DNA from 2 places in the Varibaculum sp. GTC20041 genome. Region 1 is predicted to be linked to the other one. Evidence: riboswitches for the same ligand, from Rfam matches in the RefSeq annotation. Region 1 holds a riboswitch; the other holds the start of a gene.
The links. A riboswitch is a leader RNA that binds a small molecule or an ion and turns the genes downstream of it on or off. The one in region 1 is predicted to bind thiamine pyrophosphate.
Positions count from the first base shown of each region.

Region 2: another riboswitch for thiamine pyrophosphate. It lies ahead of ACZ5BI_RS03480 (phosphotransferase enzyme family protein); the one in region 1 lies ahead of ACZ5BI_RS06695 (thiamine ABC transporter substrate-binding protein).

Region 1 is NZ_AP041144.1:1,600,589-1,608,114, forward strand. Features, by position in the region: gene ACZ5BI_RS06685 (ABC transporter ATP-binding protein) at 1-960, opposite strand, end outside; gene ACZ5BI_RS06690 (ABC transporter permease) at 960-2,630, opposite strand; gene ACZ5BI_RS06695 (thiamine ABC transporter substrate-binding protein) at 2,637-3,692, opposite strand; TPP riboswitch at 3,729-3,830, opposite strand; gene ACZ5BI_RS06700 (DUF4235 domain-containing protein) at 3,908-4,192, opposite strand; gene ACZ5BI_RS06705 (MDR family MFS transporter) at 4,245-5,969, opposite strand; gene ACZ5BI_RS06710 (hypothetical protein) at 6,094-7,245, opposite strand; gene dcd (dCTP deaminase) at 7,242-7,526, opposite strand, start outside.
Region 2 is NZ_AP041144.1:817,717-825,242, reverse strand. Features, by position in the region: gene ACZ5BI_RS03495 (DUF6308 family protein) at 201-1,256, shown strand; gene ACZ5BI_RS03490 (M18 family aminopeptidase) at 1,343-2,620, shown strand; tRNA gene ACZ5BI_RS03485 (tRNA-Val) at 2,628-2,702, opposite strand; TPP riboswitch at 2,768-2,869, shown strand; gene ACZ5BI_RS03480 (phosphotransferase enzyme family protein) at 2,888-4,021, shown strand; gene ACZ5BI_RS03475 (ABC transporter substrate-binding protein) at 4,009-5,040, shown strand; gene ACZ5BI_RS03470 (ABC transporter permease) at 5,037-5,786, shown strand; gene ACZ5BI_RS03465 (ABC transporter ATP-binding protein) at 5,783-6,589, shown strand; gene ACZ5BI_RS03460 (ABC transporter substrate-binding protein) at 6,580-7,494, shown strand.

The DNA of each region.
Region 1 (7,526 bases):
CACCTTCTGCTGAGACTGTTTCTTAGATAGGTGAATTCCCAATCCTGCCTCTGCCTGTCCGCTATATTCTTCGCTGCCCAGGCGCCAAGAGACTTCAGCCAAGTATTTTCCGCGTCGCACCCGCAAATCCCGGGCAGTAGCCGCAATCCCTTGCCCCGCGGGACACATTTTCAATCCTCCTGGCGCTATTGCCAGTTGCGATCCCTCCGGAATCTCTATCCCAAACTGCGCGGCGGCCTCAGCGCTAAGGAAAGGACGATACCCCAGGAAAACAGCTGCAGCTTTAGAACCGGGATGAGTCCAGATTTCCTCAGCACAATTTACCGCCAAGATTTTCCCTTCATCCATAATTACAATCTGGTCTGCCAGGGAAAATGCTTCATCTTGATCATGGGTTACATAAACAACCGTCAATTGCAGGCTCCGAATAAGGTTACGCAAAGTAATCACCAATTCTTCGCGCAGCGCCCGATCTAGGGCAGATAAGGGCTCATCCAGCAACAGCAGTTCAGGTTCAGGCGCCAAAGACCGCGCTAGCGCCACCCGCTGGGCTTGCCCGCCCGAAAGAGTATCAATAGTGCGATCTTGATACCCCCCTAAACCTACACTGTCAAGCAGTTCTGAAACTTTTTCTTGCCTTTGCGCTTTAGGAAGATGCGCAATCCCATAGGCAATATTGCCGCTTACATTGCGACTGGGAAACAGTTGTCCATCTTGGAATAACATTCCGAAGCGGCGCTGGTGTACCGGCACCTGTTCCATATTGCGTCCGCGCCAAGAAATAGTGCCTGCCGTTAAAGGTTCCAGTCCCGCAATCGCCCGCAATAACGAAGATTTACCGCATCCCGAAGGCCCCAGGAGCGCGGTTACCGTACCTGCGGGAACCTCGATACTAAGATCTGTTACCGCTTGCACCTGCCCATATTGCACCCGCACCTGGGAAACAGTTAAGCCGTCCATCAGTATTCACCAACTTTTCTTCTTCGCAGCGCTTCTACTGCGCTCATTACCAGGGAACAGGTTAAACAGAGGATAACCGCCGCGGCCATCGCCATCCCATTTTCAGCGGGTCCCGCGCTGCCCGAGAGTTTATAAATCGTCACCGGCAAAGTTAAGGACTCTGGCATCACCAGGAAGGAGGCCGCCCCAAACTCACCAAAACAAACTGCGAAGGCAAAACCAAAAGCCACGACTAGCGCTCCCCAAATATATGGGCCATCTATGGTTAAAAATATCCGGGAAGGAGTCGCCCCCAGAGTAGCAGCCGCCTGTCTTTGCTTAGGGTTAACAGTTTGTAGCATGGGGCGCATTAACCGGATAACCAGTGGGGAAGCTCCCAAGGCTTGCGCTATTGGCAGTAGAAAGGGACTGTCAGCCAGGTTCCAGGGGGGAGCGGCAAGGGTGATCAAGAATCCCAGGCCGATCACCACACTAGATACCCCCAGTGGCAGCATGTTTAGGGAATCAAAGATCTCGGCGGCACGAGAAAGGTGAGGATTGCGATAGTGGCGACTGGTTACGGCAGCCACCAAAGCTCCCAACAGGGTGGATACAATCGCCCCGATGAACGCCGCCCGCAGGGAAACCCCCAGAGAATTGATTACCGGTTGCTCGACCAATATCGAGGCATCCGGGCGGGTCAGGTCAAGATAGTTTTGCAGCGTCCACTGACCGCGCCGGCGAAATGAACGCGTCACTACCTGCGCCATTGGCGCCACTATCAACAGCGCAATCACCGCGGTAGCTCCCCAAATCGCCAGGCGCTGGCGGCCACGAGCGGGTTTTGAGTTCTCGACGGTAGCGAGTTTTACCCCGACACGCGCCTTACTTTGAAAATACTGCGATCCAACTAGCGCCACCGCCACTATCACTACCTGCAGCAATGCCAAGACTGCCGCAGCCGCCAAATCTAAATCCACCGAGGTGGTTTGGTAAATCTGGCTTTCTAAAGTAGCTACCCCGATGCCTCCTAAAACCATTACCAGTGAATAGGACGAAGAACAATACAAGAAAACTAGGGAGGCGGCAGAGGCAATAGCCCCCAGCAGCTGCTGCATGGTGACTGTAAAGAACGCACGAGTCCGGGTAGCTCCTAAGGTGCGCGCTGCCTGGTAGGCACGCTGATCGATACGCGCCCAGACCGGCCCTACAGTCCGGACTACCAGGGAAACATTATAGAAAACCATCGCTAAAATAACGGCTCCAAAGGTGCCGTCCAGACCTAACCCGGCTAGCCAGCCGTCCTCGGCCAGGAGCGCCTTGAATGCTGCCGCCACCCCGATGGTAGGTAGCACAAACGGGATGGTTACTAACGTGCGCAAGACAGTTCGAAAACGAAAATCTAAACAGTACAACACCCAGGCCAGTGGTAGACCCACCAGGGTAGAAAAGAAAGTTCCCCCCAATGCCAGGATTAAAGTGTCCCGGATTGCCCTCCAAGTGAGGCTATCGGATAGCACTCGCCCTAAAGTTGAAAAATATCCGGTTTCCCCGGCTTGGCCTACCCCCAGCCAGGCAAGAGCCAATACCGGATAGAAAAAACAGATCCCTAAAAAGACGAGCGGGATACCGGCCGCTAGGACGAGAAACACTCGTCCTAGCGGCCAAGTACGAGCAAAGGTAGGGCTCATGAAGGGTTATCCTATTACCGCCTGCACCTGGCGAATCCACTCACCGCGGTTTTGCTCAATCTGCGCCGGATCTAGTTGTTTGTCATTTTCAGGCCGGGGCGCGAACTTCTCCAGCTTCGGATCTAGTTTTACTTGTTCATCAATGGGGTAGGTAATGTTTTCATTCATAATGGCGCTCTGGCCTTCTTCACTGTATAGCCAGTCCAACACCTTTTCTGCGCCAGCGGCGTTCTTCGCGCCTTTCAGCACCACCCCATATTCGACCGCCGGATAGCAGGTGCCGGCGATATTGGCAGTCGGAGCCGAACTGCCGTCCTCGGAAACCGACCAATAGGGGGAAGAAGAATAAGACATTACGATCGGGAATTTCCCTTTCCCTTCCCCCTGGGTGAATTCTTGGTTATAGGCTTCGTCCCAAGTGTTTACCGCTTTGGTTTCATTAGCCATCAAGTCTTTCCAATAGTTAACGAAACCGTCTTTCCCCTTTTCCTGCACCGTTGCCAAAAGCATCCCCAAGCCAGTATCAGATTTGGCGGGATTTTCGATTACGGTCAAGCCTTTATATTCTGGTTTCAGCAGGTCATCAAAGTTTTCTGGTACTTTCAGATTGTGATTTTTGAAGTAGGCAATATCGTAGTTGGCGCACACATCGGAGCGGTCTAAGGGCAGCGCCCCCTCTGCTTCCTTAATCAAATACTTTTCCGCCGAGGACGGGACCTTTACTGTAGAGGGCGCAATCACCCCGGCCTTGGCAACCTTCACCACGTTATTGGCGGTCAATCCCACCGCCATATCTCCTAACGGAGAGTCTTTACGCAGGATCAACTTGGAATCGAGGGTGCCCGATTCTTCCCCATTGACCAGCTTAATTTCCTGTCCGGTAGCGGCCTTAGCTTTCGTCAAAGAATCTTTTCCTAGCGTCCAGCTACCATTGGTAACCATAGTTACCGTATTGCTATCACCCTTGGTGGGGGTAGAACTTTTATCGTTTCCACAGCCACTTAGCCCCAGAGCCAAGGCTCCAACGGCTAGGCATGCGGTAAAGCGCGCGAGTTTGCGCATTTTTCCCTCCATTTGTCAGGAGGGGACTTGCGGGCGCAAGTAAGAGACTCGACTTCCTGCGCCAGCATTACCTGGTTCAGGTGCGAGGGTCTGTCCACCGGGACACTCTCAGCCTATTCGGCTCCCCTGTCGTTACGGTCTCCTAGAGCCTATCACCGGTAAATCTGTTGCCTCTACACCACTAGCCTGAACCGGGAAAAGGTGTCCTAGGGAAGTTAGTTACCTAGGTCGAGGACGTCTTTATGACGCCCTCCATACCAGCTATTTGTGCGACGCATCGCGGCACGCTGGATAAGGGTGACGGCCACTCCCGAAATAGCGGCAAACAGCACTACCTCTAGCAACGAGGACTGGGCTGCTTCCTCCCCATCTTGCGGAGGTTTGTGCCCGGTAACTAGTTTCCAACCGGTGTTTATCGCCAGATTAGCGATCAAACCCGCACCCGCCAAGCTGGCGGCACTTGCTACTTTCCAGCCAATATCCATGGTTCGCCTTTCCACTTCGATAGTTACTACTAACCTACCCTAGGTGGACATTATCTGTTCCCAAATCCTAGTTGCTCTTTCGAAGATGATCCTGGTCTTCACTCTTATCAGGGGAATCATCTTCGGTCTTAGCTGAATCTTTTTGCTGCTTAAGTTGCGCAAGCTCCCGACTTACCTGATCCTTCTCAAGGGCGCGGCGTACCAGTTCTCGTTCCCGTTCCGTCGCTTGAGGCCTTTGGGCTTCATGCTCGGCATATTCCGAAATCAGCTCGCTACCTTTCATGAGGCAGACGCAGACTAAGCCGATCAGGGACAGTACCAGTAGTGGCACAAAAATATCTCCTAGTGCGCTCGCATAGGCATCTCGGACAACCTGTTGCTGCGCAGCTGGCAGTTTATCCAGTTCCAGGGTAGATAGATCCGCCATAGCGGCACCTTTCTTCCCTAGCTTTGCCATCCCAGAGCTGACCGCACGCGCAATTTCCCAAGTGAACACGAAACCGCAGATTTGTATCCCGATCGCGCCGCCCATAGAACGGCAGAAAGTAACTGTCGAGGTAGCGGCCCCCATATCGCGTAATTTCACTCCGTTTTGTACCGCGAGCACCAGGTTTTGCATACTGGCGCCTTGTCCAGCTCCCAGCAAGAACATACCCAGCGCACTAAACCAGTAGGGGCTGTTTTTATCAATCAGGGTGATGAAGAAAATCCCCACACACATCACCACGAAACCGCCGACCACGAAACGTTTCCAGCGCCCTATTCGCGAAACCAATAACCCGATCAAAGTAGAGGCGATAAAGGTACCTACCATACCCGGCAGCAGCGCCATCCCCGCGAGTGCCGGATTCATACCTTTAGCGATTTGGAAGAACTGAGTGAAAAACAGCGGCGGGGCATTAAGCGCAGTTCCTACCGAGATTGACCCGAGGATTGCCAGCAAGGTGGTGCGCTTGGTAAACATCCACATCGGTATCACCGGTTCTGGGAAGTGCAGCTCCCAAAGCACGAAGGCCACCAGGAATAGTACCGCTAAAGTCAGCATTACTGCGGTTTGCCAGGAGGCAAAAGCGAAGGTTTTTCCAGCTAGGGATAGCCAAATCAAGGATGCTGATACCGCCGCAGTTATCAGCGCGGTACCCAAAAAATCAATGCGGGGTTTCGAGATTTGCGCAGCCGGAACTTTCAAGAAACGCCAAAGCACCGCCATGGCGGCCAGGGAAAACGGAACCGAAACCCAAAGACACCAACGCCACCCCAGCCACGGGGTAGCCACAATAAATCCTCCCACCAACGGGCCAGAGATATTGGAGATGGCCATGACCGCGCCAATATAGCCGTTATAGCGACCGCGTTCACGAGGCGGAATAATCAGCGCCATAACCACTTGGGTGAGCGACATAATCGCCCCCATTCCTAACCCCTGGACAATGCGGGTGAAAATCAGTTGCCAAGCCTCGGTAACCGCCCCTGAAAGCAGGGATCCTAAAGTAAACAGCCCGATTGCCCCCATCAAGAGTTTCTTCGAATCGTACATATCGGCCAGTTTTCCCGAAACCGGGGTTGCCACCGTGGAGGCCAGCATCATGGCCGTAACTATCCAGGTGTATTGAGATTCGGTGCCATGCAGCGCCGACATCATAGTTGGCAGCGCAGTCCCGATGATGGTTACTGACATTACTGCCACGAATAGCACCATTAGCAGTCCGGATAATACTTGCAAGACGTCGGAGGATCTATTGGGCTGAACGGCTTGGATTTTACGATTCATATATTTCTTCACACCCCTCATTTACCGTTTAATTCTAGTCACCGGTAGAAAAAACTCGCTATTAAAAAGAGAACTGTTTTCTCCAGGTCAGCGTTTACAGCTGTTGGCTTGTAGTCCTTGATAGTAGCTAAGGGGCTAAAAGATGCTAGTTCCAGGTAACTAAGAACGAGTCTTCGTCTACTACGGTTCCCTCAGCGGCTTCCGCTAATAGGCGGGCTGCGTCCTCAAACGCGTGAGTCACTTTCATCCGTGCCACCCGTTCTACCCGGTTAAGACGCCGATTCCCCTGAGGCTGCCCTAACCATTGCAGCTGGTAGATAGCAAACGGTTTCCCTGAATGGGGATGAAACCGTAACACCGACGGCACCTGCAAACTTGCTTCCACCCCGAGGAAGAAATCTGCCCCCATCCCTAGCGAGCCGTATAGGGCGTAAGCATCACCATTAGTTAGTTGGTTGCCCATCTCTTGATCAAAGGCGGCGGCCTCTGCCACTATCCAGTCCAGTTTCTCTTTGCCCAATTGGGCGGTAACTAAAGATTCAGCTTCTCGCTCCAGGCGCCGCTGAGAGCGACTAGGGCGTTCGCGGGATCCCGGGTCTAGACTTAACTCTCCCAATACTGGCTTTAGCAGTTCTTGAATACTGGTTTTTTCTATCCAATAGGGCGAGTACACCGCCAGATTAACCGCTGAGTCCGGGTCGGGGGAAAGGATCTGAGCCGGAGCGTCTTTGGCGCTACTACCCGCACCCACCCGCAGGCTCCCCCCGAGGCGCCGGCAGATAGCCAACAAGCCGCTGAGTGCTTCAAATTCCAACCCGATGGGCTCACTAGCAGCAAAAGCATCACTAAGTAGGTCAACTCCGCGCAGTTCTTCCGCTAGCTGTCCAGAACGCATGGGCGGACAGTCCAAGCGGAAGGCAATCTCACTATACGCAGGAAGGTTCAAGGCTTCGCGGACTGACTGGTCAAGCTGGAAAGGGCCGGCAAGTTCTGCCTGTCCGCTAAGCCGTAATCTGCCGGGAGCGAGCCATCCCGCGTCCTCCCAAAGCGAAACCACTAGTGCTTCCACTTCATCCGGGGTAACTTCTGCAGGGAAAACTACCAGCTGTGGGCAACCGGCTTGGGTAAACTCGCTAGCTGGCAACAATCCCCGAGAGCGCATATAGGATGCTCCCGGGTTAATAGCGGCCACTTGTTTTTGGGTTTCTAATCCCTGCTCGGTTATCCTGACTGCGCGAATTTTTCCGGTGTCTATTCGCGCGAAGGTCGAGGTGTCCGTAAGCGGGCTCTCACTCACTGCATTTCGTCCATTTCCGGCACTTCACTACGGTTAAAGCCCAGGTAAGAGCGAGAGGCGGTGGGGCCGCGTTGACCCTGGTAGCGAGATCCTCGCTCCCTAGAACCGTAGGGTTTTTCGGCTGAGGACGATAATTGGAAGAAACATAATTGACCAATTTTCATACCGGGGTAGAGCAGGATCGGCATAGTAGCGGTATTCGATAGCTCCAAGGTGACGTGACCGTTAAAACCGGGATCAATAAAACCGGCAGTGGAGTGAGTGAGTAAGCCCAGGCGACC
Region 2 (7,526 bases), 780 kb from region 1:
CTCGAAAAGTACTCTTGCGAAGACACCGCAGCTAAGTGACTAACTAGCACACGCTCAGGTTTCCCCCAGAGCGTAAGGACAGGCAAACCGGGTGAAACCAGTTTAACAGTGGATTAGAAAGTTCTTCTTGGTGAACGTATTGCCCCGCCTCCCTAAGTCTTCGACTACAATTTAGGAAACAAGCTACTTGCGGAGGGAACATGATTACCAAGGTTCCGGAAATAGTCGCCGGAATAACTCGTGGAGACGCCGATACCTGGGAGCGGGCACGCGTTTTACTGACTGACTACTACTGTCAAAGAGATAATCCCCGGATTACTTTGTTTTCCTTAACCTCAAAGTTTCCTCCCAGTTTTCCCTTGCAACCACAATTGGAGTCCAGCTCTTGGGAGGGAGCCTGCAACCTGCGAGATTGCGATCTGCTAGCGCTTGCAAATCTAGATCTTCAGGTGGACAGTAAGGGCTTAGACCAACTTTTTGCTTCCGAGCCTTTGCCGGAACTAATGTCTCAGATCCCGACCGACGCCCAGTTAGTAGATATTGCCGATCAGGTTTTAGAAACTGAGACCGGACCACTCGCACAGATTTGGACGGCACTAACTAAAGATCCGCTGGTGTTAAAACCCAAGGCGGCAGCGGCGCTACTTGCGCGGCTACGTCCGGCGGCGCTCCCGCTTTTCACTAAGGATGACCGCCGTCCCTGGGGAGAGATTTCGGATTATGTGCAGTTTTGCCAAGATCTTCATGGTTTGTTGCTAGCTGAACGCGGGCGGTTGGCTCACCAGCTCTACTATCTGCGAGAATCTTTGGAACTGCCCGAATGGGTTTCCCAAATACAACTATTACAAGCGTTAGTATTCGCGGAATATCAAGAACAGCGGGCAGCCGAAAAAGAGCGGATCCGCCAGGAAAAAGCAGCTCGCCGCCAAGAGAAAGCGGAAGAAAAACTGCGTAAAAAACTGGCTAAGCGCACCAAGAAGCAGCGCAAGAAAATCGCGAAGCAACAGGATGCTCGGAGTAAAGCTCAAAAGCTGGCCGAGGAAAAAGCCGAGCAAGCTCAACGCGAAGAAGATGAATCCAGCGGCCAGGAACGCCAGGGAATAATAGCTGGCTCAGATCCCAGGCACTTGGGTTCCGAAGAACCTGCAGATCTGGGGAACTCGCGCGCGGCTCGCAATCGACGCGGACGCCACGTGCGGGGCGAGGACGGCGATGACGGTTTTATTTCCACTGACCCGGTCTCCTTACCGCGTTAAGCAATCCAGTTCATTTTCCTGCCCCTTAGCTAGCGGCCGCAGCTAAGGGGCAGGAACTTTTTAACCCTCCCCCTTAAAATGAAACTATGACGAGTTTTAATCTGGAAACCTACTCCCAAGGTTTAACTGACTTTATTACTGCTTCTCCTTGCGCCAGTTTCGCTGCCCGCACCTTGGCCGATATCTACCGCTCCCAGGGCTTTAAACCAGTAGATGCCACTAAACCTTGGCCGCGCGGTGCCGGACGTTACTTTTTATGCCGCAAAGGCGCCCTCATCGCCTGGATGGTACCTACTGGATCCCCCAAGGGATTCCGCATAATCGGCAGCCATACTGATTCTCCGGCCTTCAAACTAAAACCTACCCCTGATAGTTTTAGTGCCGATGGTTGGGGGCAGCTCAACATAGAGATCTATGGGGGAATGCTCCCTAACTCCTGGCTAAACCGGGAACTGGGCATCGCCGGGATCGTCTATGACCGAACTGGAAAATCCCACCTGGTGCGTACCGGGCCGATCGCTACTATTCCCCAGTTAGCTCCCCACCTGGATCGGGAATCCGCGAATAAACTGGAATTAGATCGGCAGCAACACTTGCGTCCCCTCTGGCAGGTAGGGGGATCCTCTCGCAATATTTTGGAGGTAATCGCTGGGCAAGCTGGCCTTGCCGGAGCCGATGAGATCTCTAGTCACGAGCTCTACACTTTCGATACTCATGCCCCGCAGCGGCTGGGAACTACCGGAGAATTCTTGGCATCGGCTCGTCAAGATAATCTGCTCTCGGTCTATAGTGCCACGAGGGCATTATTGAGCCTTGCTGACGCGGATTTTTCGGGAGAAAATATTCTAATTAGTGCCGCTTTTGACCATGAGGAAGTAGGGTCTCATACCGAAACTGGGGCTGCCGGACCATTACTGGAACAGGTGCTGCGTCGCTGCGCCCGCGCCACAGGTGAACCGGAGGCCTTTGAACGGATGTTGGCCGCGTCCTCGTGCCTATCCGCCGATGTTGCCCACTCGGTAAACCCCAACTATCCCGAAAAACACGACCCTGATACCCGTCCGGTGATGGGATCTGGCCCGGTACTAAAGCTCAATGCTTCCCAGCGTTATGCCACCGATGCTGCCGGCTGGCATATTTGGGAGGACGCAGCTAGGCGCTCCGGGGTTAAGACTCAACGCTTTGTGTCAAAGAATACAGTCACCTGTGGGTCAACTATCGCGCCGATGACCGCTACCCGCCTGGGAATCACCACTATTGATGTGGGAGTTCCGATTTTGTCGATGCATGCTGCCCGGGAAATGTGTGCACTTAGTGACCAGATTCAAATGACGAAAATAATGCGGGCTTATCTACAGAAATAACTGCTAATGGTGGGCCATACTGGTTTCGAACCAGTGACCTCTTCCGTGTGAAGGAAGCGCGCTACCCCTGCGCCAATGGCCCTTGAACTCAAACCACGTTACCGGATTTTGAGGGCGCAATCCAAATTCGCCGCCCTTCTGGTACCCTACTTGTAGCACGGGAGCTTTCGAGCTGAGAGGAAGCAAAACGCTTCGACCGTTACACCTGATCCAGGTAATGCTGGCGCAGGAAGCTGGTTCACCTGTGCACGGATATAGGAGGCACAGATGGATCGAGATCAGCAGCTGGAAGTGGTAAATAACCAGTGGCCACCCCTTTCGGCCAGTCAAGCCGCTGAAGTCCTGAGGGAAATCCCGGAATTTCACGAGGAACGAATCGCAAGTCTTACCCCTTCTTCTCGGCCTATGGCTGCCGCTTGCCTAGTTACTACCGTTAGCGGCAAACAAGTATTTTTAAAACGCTACCACCAGAACTTGGTGACCGCGGCTGAGCTAGAAACCAAACACTCCTTTGTCAACCAACTGACCGCCCAAGGTTTCCCCACCCCGCGTTTTTTCTGTTTTAACCAAGGAGCCAGCACCCTCGCCGCCGGAGAGTGGATTATTGAGGCCTCCGCGGGTGCGGCCGGGCAAGACCGCTACCGTGACCTGCGCTCCTGGCTACCTCCAAAAACTAGGCAAGAGGCCGTGGAGTTGGGCAGACTTGCCGCCCGACTCCGTATCGCTAGCCAAAAAATTCTACCGCCGCCCCTGGAGCCCGGCCCCTATCAAAACCGAATAGAGCTCCTGCTGGGTGATCCGCTGCCAAAGCTAGGAAGTTATTTAAATGAGCATCCGATGCTTGCTAACCATCTGAAAGAAACCGGACGCGATTTCGCGGCCGCGCTAGCGCCTTTGCGTCCTTTTGCGCAATCTCTTGCCCGCTTAGCCCATTCTCCCCGCTATTTCACTCACGGTGACCTGCATGTTTCTAATACTTTTTGGGAAGGAAACAGCATTTCGTCTCTGATTGATTTCGGGCTCGCTTGTCCCAATCCCCCACTTTTTGACCTGGCAGTACTACTGGAACGCCACAGTATCGACTGGATCAGTATTACCGAGGGGAAAACCGATAGTTACTGGCCACAGGTCGCTGGCGACTTGCTAACCGGATACGGGCAGGTGTTCTCCCTCTCCCCGGAGGAAATCGAGATGCTCGGCGCTATGATCGCTCTTTGTAACGTGGAGTTTTCCCTTTCTGCCATCGAATACGATCTGCTGGCACCGATTGATCCACAGATCAAAGACTGGGCCTGGAATATCGGATTCCAAGGTCATAGCCAGTGGTTCCTGACCGGGCCTGGCCAAAAGTATTTGTCCCTTATCAACCAACTAGCGAAAGAAAAAGCATGCGAAGAATAGCTACCGCTTTAGCCTGTGCCCTGGCTCTAACTCTGGCAGGGTGCGCCACGGGATCTAGTTCCGCAACTAGAGATCCCGAACTAAAGAACACTTCGGTTATTTTGGACTGGACTCCTAACACTAACCACACCGGGATCTATGTTGCCCAAGAAAAAGGATTTTACCGCGAAGCCGGACTAAACGTAAAAGTAATGGGCTTTTCTAAGAGCGGCGTGGAATCAGTCATGACCGCCAAAGGTGCCGATTTTGGCTTTTCCGGAACCGACTCGATTGCCTCGGCGAAAGCCTCCAACTTGGGGATCAAGATGGTGTTCAACCTGCAACCAAAGTCTTCCTATATGGTGGGATTTTTGGATAAGGCGAATATTCAGCGTCCCCGAGATTTAGATGGCAAGACCCTCGCTGACTTCGGCGGCGGATTCCAACATATTGCCACCAAAATGCTGATCCAAAAGGACGGTGGCAAAGGTGATTTCAAAAAAGTGGTCGCCGGTGCCCAAACGCTGCAGGCAGTGGAACAAGAACGCGCTGACTTTGCGGAACTTCTGTCTACTTGGGAAGGCATCGAGGCCGAGCAGAGCGGGTATAAGTTACGCTATTTTGATTACGACAAGTACGGAGTACCCACTACCCCGGCGTTGCTGGGAATTTCTACCCGTGCAGACCTAATAAAAGAAGATCCGCAGCTGGTGGGCTCCTTCGTGCAAGCCACCCAGAAAGGCTACCAGTGGGCAATAGACCATCCCCAGGAGGCTGCGAAAATTCTGATGGATGCTAATCCCCAGGCAAAGCTAGATGCAAAACTAGTTAACGCCTCCCAGGAGAAGCTTTCCAAAGAGTATTGGCCAGATGCGGCCGGCACTGTGGGGCATGCCGATATAGATAAGTGGCAAAGCTACTTAGACTTCATTATTGAGCAGAAGCTAGTTACTGACGGTGATGGAAAACCCTACACCCAAAAAATCTCCGCGCCCGAAGTAGTAACCAACGAGTTCCTAGCCAAAGCCGCCAGTAAATGAAAGCAAGCTCGCGACTAGTCGCTGCCGGACTGGTTCTGTTAACCCTGCTTTTGTGGGAGGGAGTTTGCCGCCTGGGGACAGTTAACCCCAAGCTGCTACCTGCCCCCACTGTGATCATTAAAGCCGGGGTTGCGGACTGGCCGGCGGCCTGGCAAGCCACGCAAGTAACCCTCATAGAGGTAGCGGCAGGCACCTTGCTGGCAATTGTCTGCGGGGTGGCGATTTCTTTTGCGCTATGGAGAGCCAAAACTTTCGGCAAAGCCGTGATGCCTCTGCTGGTGATCTCCCAAACTATTCCGGTAGTAGCTATCGCTCCCCTGCTGATAATTTGGTTCGGATTTGGCATGACCTCAAAAATCCTCCTAGTGGCGTTATTTGGAGTTTTCCCGATCATCGTCGCTTTTACTAAAGGCTTGGCGGCTCCCTCACGCGACCAGATTGATGTAGCGCGTTCTTTAGGTGCCTCCCCTGCCTGGATTTTCTCCCACTTGCGAATGCCGGCAGCCCTGGGGGATTTTATTACTGGACTGCGCATCGCGGTCACCTACGGGCCGGCCACTGCCGCTACCGCCGAGTTCGTGGGGGCGGAGAATGGTTTAGGAATTTACTTGCTTACTGCCCAAGGATCTTTTCGGACGGAACTAGTGTTTTTTGGAGCCGGGATCCTAACGCTAATGACTTTGGCAGCTTACTTACTAGTGGGACTAGCAGAACGCATCTTGATTCCCTGGAAGAAGGCAAAATGAGCCTATTGGAACTATCAGCGGTAACGAAGAGTTTTACTAATCCACCTCTGACCGCTTTAGACAACGTGGAGATGACTATAGCTAAGGGAAAGATAACCGCCCTGGTAGGGCCATCAGGTTGCGGAAAATCTACCCTGCTACGGATAATTGCGGGTCTTAGTTCTCCCTCTCAAGGCAGCCTGGCCTGGTCAGTAGATAATCCCCTAATCGCCCTCATGCCCCAACGCGATGGACTATTTTCTTGGAACACCATCGAAGACAATGTGGCACTGCCCTTACGTATTCGGGGAGTCCCCCGCAAAATAGCCCGCGAGCGCGCCCGCGCCCTCCTCTCCCAGTTCGACCTGCAACAGTTTTCTGGAGCCTATCCAGCGCAGCTTTCAGGAGGAATGCGTTCGCGAGTAGCCTTTTTGCGCACGATGCTGGCCAAACCTACCTTAATCGCCCTAGATGAACCTTTCGGGGCGCTTGACCAGATAACTCGGAGCCACATGCAACGTTGGCTCTGGCAAGCCACTCGCAGCCGCGATTTAACTCTCCTGCTGGTCACCCACGATATTGCCGAAGCGGTCACCCTAGCTGACCGGGTGCTGATGATGTCGGAGCGACCTGGTCGTATTATCAGTGAAATTCCGATTGAGATTCCGCAGCGGGAGGAATATTTATCAGCAAATTCAGTGGGAGCTACCGGCAGTTTTAGTCACGGAACCGGACTGCGCACCACCCCAGATTTTGTGAAAGCCTATCAAGAAATCGAAAACGCCCTCTGGGGCATTGAAAATAGGGAGGAAAAATGGATTTAACTCGAATCCGCTTGGAATATGTCGTTACTTGGCCTAATCACGCTGGCTTATTCGTGGCTCGCAAGAAAGGCTGGTATCAAGAGGCAGGCCTAGATGTTGATATTTCTTGGGATGGTTTCGACCGCGGCACTCCCGCACAGCTGGCCGCCAAAGGAGAGTTTCAGTTTGCCTCAATTAGGTTGGGAGAGCTGCTGGAAACCCGCCATAGCGACCACCCTTTCGTAGCCGTCGCTACCTTTAATCAAAACCAGCTAGGTGGGGTGATTACCCTTAAAGAGAAAGGGATCAGCCGTTTTCGAGATTTAGAAGGAAAAACCGTCTCGATTCCTCCGGTAAAGCGCCTTATCCAGATGGTAATTGAAGCCGTCGAGAAAGATGGCGGTGATTTCTCTAAGGTCAAGGTAATGGATCCGGGAGTATTCGAACCGGATATTCGCGCAGTTGAAAAAGGCAAATATGACGCGATTTTCAATGTCTTAGGCTGGGAAGCCTACCAGGGTAGTAAACCGTTCTCCGAGGTAGTGCAGCTATCTTTTGACGAAGTGGAGGTCACTCCCCACCATGCCTATTTCCTGTGCGTAGAGGAAAACTATCTGCGCAGCCACGAGGATCAAGTGCGCGCCTTCCTGGCGGCTACCAGTCGCGGCTATGATTTTGCCCGGGATAGCCAGGCAGAAACTGTAAATATTTTAGCTTCCACTATGTGCGCCAGCGAAGAGGACGTATTAGAGGCCTCCCTTAAGTTCATGGCGCCCTCTTGGCATGCTCCCTCCGGGCGCTGGGGTGAGATGGATGCCGAAATAGTGCGTTCCTACACCACGTGGATGAGCGAACACGGCTTTACCACCGCGAGCCTAGCGGACGTGGAGGGTGCCTACACTAACGATTACCTACCCGAAAAATAGCATCCCCACCTATAGATTTCGGCTCGGATACC